2 regions of the Oliverpabstia sp. genome follow, and region 2 is predicted to be linked to the other one. Evidence: predicted binding sites of a transcription regulator. Region 2 holds the regulator's gene; the other holds the start of a gene.
The links. Region 2 encodes HrcA, which represses chaperone genes, less so after heat shock. Its sites were predicted from a motif close to TGTTAGCACTCNNNNNNNNNGAGTGCTAACA; they were not measured.
Positions count from the first base shown of each region.

Region 1: a site for HrcA is predicted at 1,770-1,800, ahead of clpB (ATP-dependent chaperone ClpB). Genes of this name have one in related genera too.

Region 1 is NZ_JALFPR010000107.1:21,141-24,570, forward strand. It holds gene MSA64_RS07580 (phosphatase PAP2 family protein) at 1-437, shown strand, start outside; gene MSA64_RS07585 (C39 family peptidase) at 535-1,584, shown strand; gene clpB (ATP-dependent chaperone ClpB) at 1,860-3,430, shown strand, end outside.
Region 2 is NZ_JALFPR010000081.1:62,370-65,799, forward strand. It holds gene dnaK (molecular chaperone DnaK) at 1-380, opposite strand, end outside; gene grpE (nucleotide exchange factor GrpE) at 425-1,018, opposite strand; gene hrcA (heat-inducible transcriptional repressor HrcA) at 1,037-2,074, opposite strand; gene uvrB (excinuclease ABC subunit UvrB) at 2,419-3,430, opposite strand, start outside.

The DNA of each region.
Region 1 (3,430 bases), on a different contig from region 2:
TACTTGCCAAAATCTCCGGAGAAAAATGTTCAATAAAAAATGAAAACTGTTTCCGGGCAGTAATCGGAAGAGCCGGCTGGTATGGTCTGTTGTCGATGGGAGCCGGTGCACTGATCACCAATGTGTGTCTGAAAAATCTGGTAGCACGTCCCCGCCCCTATGAAGTGGTAGAGGGACTGGTGCCGCTGATCGACAAACCGACGGATTATTCATTCCCGTCGGGACATACCTGTGCATCGTTTGCCTGTGCGCTGGTGTTGTACCGGATTCTACCGAAAAAATACGGTGTACCTGCATTGATCCTGGCATCACTGATCGCATTTTCACGCCTGTATGTGGGTGTGCATTATCCAACCGATGTGCTGGGAGGCATGTTTGTCGGAATCTTTTCTTCCTGTCTGGTTCTGTGGATCGGAAAGAAGAGGACGAAGAAATAAGAAAATCTTAAAAGAAACGTAATTGTCTGCCCGTGTGGTGTTCTTTATAATAAGAGAGAAAAGAACGCCATCCGGGCAGAAAGAGGTTTAGAGGGGAATGGGAAAGAAAATATTGAAATTGTTACTGTATCTGATGGCAGTGGTCGGAGTGCTCATCTGGCTGGACAGTACAGCAGGACTGACGGAAGAAGGGGCATTGATTATTTTTGGCATTGCATTATTGATGTATTTTGTGATGAAACTGATCGGCTTTTTGACAAAGAGACACAGAATAAGAAGAGAAAGAGCGCGGAAAGCCAGAAGAAAACGTGAGTTGCGGGAAGTAAACAATTACAGGGTAAAACAGGAAATATCCGTTGCAGCGACAGCGGCATCACAGGCAAACCATCGGAAACAGCAAAAAATACATAATCAAAGCGGTCATAAATTTCATATGACACGGAAAAGAATAGTCTGGACCGTCGGTTTGCTGGTCACATTCTGCATCGTTGTGCTGGCAGGGAAAACCTGGATCCGGCAGCACGAGCAGATTCCGGAGAGCCTTCTTAACATGGAAGAAAAATATCCGGAGGCTACAGATTTTGTAAAAAATTATCCGAAGCGAAGACACTATCAGACTATAGATATTTCATCCGAAGTGGAAACTGCCAGAGAAAACAGTGAGATACCGTATTTTTTGCAGTGGGATGAACGCTGGGGGTATGAAACCTACGGCAGCGATTTCCTTGCTGTCACCGGCTGCGGTCCAACCTGCCTGTCCATGATCACCTGTGGTCTGACCGGCTCCGAAACATGGAATCCCCTGACCGTAGCTCAGTTTTCAGAAAAAGAGGGTTATTACGTACCGGGTGAAGGAACCTCCTGGTCGCTGATGACCGAAGGTGCCAACAACCTGGGCCTCACAGCAGAAAACATCCCGGTAACACAAGAAAACATCCTTGCCGCCCTGCGGTCCGGCATCCCCCTGATCTGTTCCATGTATCCGGGTGATTTTACCTACACGGGTCACTTTATCGTTCTGACCGGTATTGATGAAAACGGTGCAATTACCGTTAACGACCCAAACAGCCCCGCCAACACCCAAAAACACTGGTCCATGACCGAAATATTACCACAGATCCGTCAAAGCTGGGGATACCGTACCTGAACATACGGTATCCCTTTTTGTATATAAAGATATGAGTGTCAAAAGGTCTTCTGCCACTCATTTGATACTACGGATTGCTCCGCAGCTTAGCTGTTCCCGCAATCCTCTCAATATTCGCAATTCGCTGATTGACTACGCAAATCGCTACCGCCTCTTTCGCGTCTGTCTGGAAAAAAATTAAAAATTATTAGCACTCCCTCTTGACGAGTGCTAAAATATGTGTTATATTGCAACTAGAACAAAGAAAACAATGTGTTCCAAAAGGAGGGACGCTTATGAATATCAGCAAATTTACGCAAAAATCATTGCAGGCTGTTCAAAATCTGGAAAAGACCGCATATGACTTCGGTAACCAGGAGATCGAGCAGGAACATTTACTGTACAATCTGCTTCATCAGGAAGATAGTCTGATCTTAAAGATGATTGAAAAGATGGAAATTAACAAAGAACATTTTCTGGACAACGTGGAAAATGCACTGAACGCCAGAGTCAAAGTATCCGGCGGACAGCAATATATCGGACAGTACCTGAACAAGGTACTGGTAAGCGGCGAAGACGAAGCCAAAGCCATGGGAGATGAATACGTTTCCGTAGAACATCTGTTTCTGGCAATGCTCCGTTATCCGAGCCCGAGTATCAAAAAACTGTTCCAGGAATATGGAATCACAAGAGAACGCTTTTTACAGGCGCTGAGCACTGTAAGAGGAAACCAGAGAGTTACTTCGGATAATCCGGAAGCAACTTACGATACACTGGAAAAATACGGTCAGGATTTGGTAGAGCGTGCGAGAAATCAGAAGCTGGATCCGGTCATCGGCCGTGACAGCGAGATTCGAAATGTGATTCGTATTCTTTCCAGAAAGACAAAAAACAATCCGGTACTGATCGGTGAGCCAGGTGTAGGTAAAACGGCAGCCGTAGAAGGACTGGCACAGCGAATCGTCCGTGGCGATGTACCGGAAGGTCTGAAAGATAAAACGATTTTTGCTCTGGATATGGGTGCACTGGTAGCCGGTGCAAAATACCGTGGTGAATTCGAGGAACGTCTGAAAGCCGTTCTGGAAGAAGTCAGAAAGAGCGAAGGTAAAATCATTCTGTTTATCGATGAACTGCATCTGATCGTCGGAGCAGGAAAAACCGACGGTGCGATGGATGCCGGCAACATGTTAAAACCGATGCTTGCCCGTGGAGAACTGCACTGTATCGGTGCTACCACACTGGATGAGTATCGCCAGTACATTGAAAAAGATGCCGCATTGGAACGTCGTTTCCAACCGGTAATGGTAGATGAACCTTCTGTGGAAGATACCATATCCATCCTTCGTGGACTGAAAGAGCGGTATGAGGTATACCATGGAGTAAAGATTACCGATGGTGCCCTCGTTGCAGCAGCTACACTTTCCAACCGTTATATCTCCGACCGATTCCTGCCGGATAAGGCTATCGATCTGGTAGATGAAGCCTGTGCACTGATCAAGACCGAACTGGATTCTCTTCCGGCAGAACTGGATGAGCAGCAACGTAAGATCATGCAGATGGAGATTGAGGAAGCAGCACTGAAAAAAGAGACCGACAAGCTAAGTCAGGAACGTCTGGCAGATCTGCAAAAAGAACTGGCAGAATATAAAGATGCATTTTCCGTACAGAAAGCACAGTGGGAGAATGAGAAACATTCTGTAGAGAAACTTTCCACATTGCGTGAACAGATTGAAGATCTGAATCGTCAGATCCAGGTGGCACAGCAGCAGTATGATCTGAATAAAGCAGCGGAACTGCAGTACGGCGAACTGCCGAAACTCCAAAAACAGTTGGAGATTGAAGAAGAGAAAGTGAAAAACGAGGATCT
Region 2 (3,430 bases):
CGCTGTGCATCGTTAAAGTAAGCCGGAACAGTGATAACTGCTTCTGTTACTTTTTCACCCAGGTAGTTTTCTGCATCAGATTTCATCTTCTGCAGAATCATAGCAGAAATCTCCTGTGGAGAATATTTTTTGTCATCGATGGTTACTTTGTAGTCAGTACCCATATGTCTTTTAATAGAAGAAACTGTTTTATCTGCGTTGGTTACTGCCTGACGTTTTGCAGGTTCACCTACCAGTCTTTCTCCTGTTTTTGTAAATGCTACTACAGATGGTGTTGTTCTTGCTCCTTCTGCATTTGTGATAACGGTTGGTTTACCACCTTCCATAACAGCTACGCAACTATTTGTTGTTCCTAAGTCAATACCAATGATTTTTCCCATGACTATTTCCTCCTCATGAATTATAATCTATATTCTGATAATTGTTAATTGGCTACTTTTACCATACTGTGGCGGATTACACTGTCTTTATACATGTAACCCTTCTGGAACTCTTCTACTATGATGTTCTCTCCGACTGTTTCATCTTCCACATGCATCACTGCATTATGGAAATCAGGATTGAATTCATTTCCTACAGCTTCAATGGCTTTTACTCCCATGCCATCCAGTGCGCTAAGGAACTGCTTGTAGATTTTTTCCATTCCCTGTACGAAAGGATCTTCTTTGTCTTCTGCGACATCCAGACCTCTTTCAAAATTATCTACTACCGGAAGAATCTTTTCGATCACATCTTTTGCTCCCACAGCATACATACCTGCTTTTTCTTTTTCGGTACGTTTTCTGAAATTTTCAAACTCGGCCATCTGGCGTTTTACCCGATCAGTCAGTTCTTCAATTTTTTCATCTTTTTTATCTTTTTTCTTTTTTCCAAAAAGTTTCTTTTCTTTGGCTTCTTCCACTTCTTCGCTTCCTGCCTGAGTTTCAGGAGTTGCTTCGGTGACTTCGCTTTCGGCTGCTTCGGTTTCTTTTACTTTCTCAGCTGTCTCCTCAGCAGTTGTTTTATTTTCTTCTGCCATCTCTCACATTCCACCTTTCTACGGCTTTTTGAATATGTTGTCCAACTGGACTTTCAATGTTTTCAGATTATCTACTACATTTTCATAATCCATTCTCTTCGGTCCGATAATTCCTATCGTTCCTTTCATTCCCTCTCCCAGATCATACGATGCGGTTACTACACTACAATCTTTCATGGTCTGTATCGGGCTTTCATTTCCTATATATACCTGAATCCCTGTATTCTCTCCGGAATCAGAAACGGTATCCTTGATCATCTCAACCAGTTCCTGTTTATCCTCAAATGCGGATATCAGTTCACTGGCCTTACTGCTGTCTGCCAGTTCCGGATATTTGAAAATGTTGGTCGCTCCGCTTGTATACACCGGAACTTCCTCATCGTCCACTGCAATGGCATCTGCCACCGCGTCTAATACGGTACTCACCACACCACTGTGGACACCTGCCTGTTCTTTCAGCTTCGTGATCATGCCAAGACTGATCTCTTCGATCGTCAGACCATTCAGCTGTGTATTCAATAACAGGTTCAGTTTCAGGATCTGTTCATCATCGATCGTCTCATCCAGATTTACGATCTGGTTCTTTACCAGGTTGCCTTCCACAACGATCACTGCCAGAAGCTGTTCTTCGTTCAGCTTGGATAACTGAATGAATTTTACTTTGTTGTGATGATAGGTAGGACCGGTAATGAGTGTCGCATAATTCGTATTGGATGCGAGCACCTTGACCACCTGTTTTAGCACCCGTTCCATCCGATCTGTTTTCTCGATCATCATTTCCTTCATCTCGGAAACTTCCTGATCTTTTTCTTTCATCAGTTCATCGACATATAATCGATAACCGAGATCCGATGGAATCCTGCCCGCTGAGGTGTGAGGCTGTACAATGTATCCCAGATCTTCCAGATCCGACATCTCATTTCGAATGGTGGCAGAACTCAGATTCAAATCTGTGTACTTGGAAATGGTTCTCGAACCAACCGGCTCACCAGTTTCCAGATAGGTCTGGATAATCGCTTTTAAAATCTTGCGTTTTCTTTCATCCAAATCCTGCATCTTCTCTGCCTCCTTCTTTGTCTTTTTTGTTGTGTTAGCACTCATTTAAGTGGAGTGCTAACATCTATGGTTTAAAGATAGCACTGCCTCTTTTATTTGTCAATGGGTATTTTGAAATTTTTTGTTTTTTTCTTCGTCTTGGATTTCTAATCACCTTCAGTAAGGCATTTTGACTTGTATGTCTCTGGATTTTGGCAAAAAACATGCAAAAGCACCTCGCGGAATGCTACCCTGTACATAAAAAGAAAGAATCTTCTGCTGTAAATATCCGCTCACACATTTCGGGAACATTTTTTCAGAAAATTCTTTCTTTATATAATATACTGATTTTTTGAGTCGTATTCCTACCTGTCCAGTTCTTCCAGATTCTTCTTCAGTTCGATCATCTGGTCGCGCAGCTCGGCGGCCATCTCGAAGTTCAGGTCGGCTGCTGCCGCTTTCATCTGTTTCTGTATTTTTCCGATCAGTTCTTCGAGTTCCTCTCGGCTCATGGATTCCATATCTTTTTCCAGTTTCTTCTGCGTTTTCGCCACCTCTTTGGATATGCTGATCAGATCTCTGACTGCCTTTTTGATCGTCTTCGGTGTAATTCCGTGTTCCTTATTATATGTTTCCTGCAATTCTCTTCTTCGAAGTGTCTCATCGATGGCGCGGCGCATGGAATCTGTGATCACATCTGCATACATGATGACATGTCCCTCCGCATTTCTTGCTGCACGGCCGATTGTCTGGATCAGAGAAGTTTCCGATCGCAGGAATCCTTCCTTGTCCGCATCCAGGATCGCCACCAGTGAGATCTCCGGGATATCCAGACCCTCTCGAAGCAGGTTGATACCCACCAGCACATCAAATACATCCAGACGCATATCGCGGATGATTTCCGATCGTTCCAGCGTATCGATATCGGAATGCAGGTATTTGACACGGATACCCAGATCTTTCATATAATCGGTCAGTTCCTCTGCCATTCGTTTTGTAAGCGTTGTCACCAGAATCTTATTATGTTTTTCCACTTCTTTGTTGACTTCTCCTACCAGATCGTCAATCTGTCCCTCCACCGGACGCACTTCCACATAAGGATCCAGAAGTCCGGTCGGTCGGATAATCTGCTCTGCACGAAGAAGTTCATGATCCTTTTCATATTGTCCCGGCGTTGCCGACACGAAAAGCACCTGATCGATCCGTTCTTCAAATTCCTCAAAATTCAGCGGTCGGTTATCTTTTGCTGACGGAAGACGGAATCCATAGTCCACCAGCGTCGATTTTCTTGACTGGTCACCAAAATACATACCGCGCACCTGTGGTACCGTAATATGTGACTCATCAATCATGATCAGATAGTCATCCCCGAAGTAA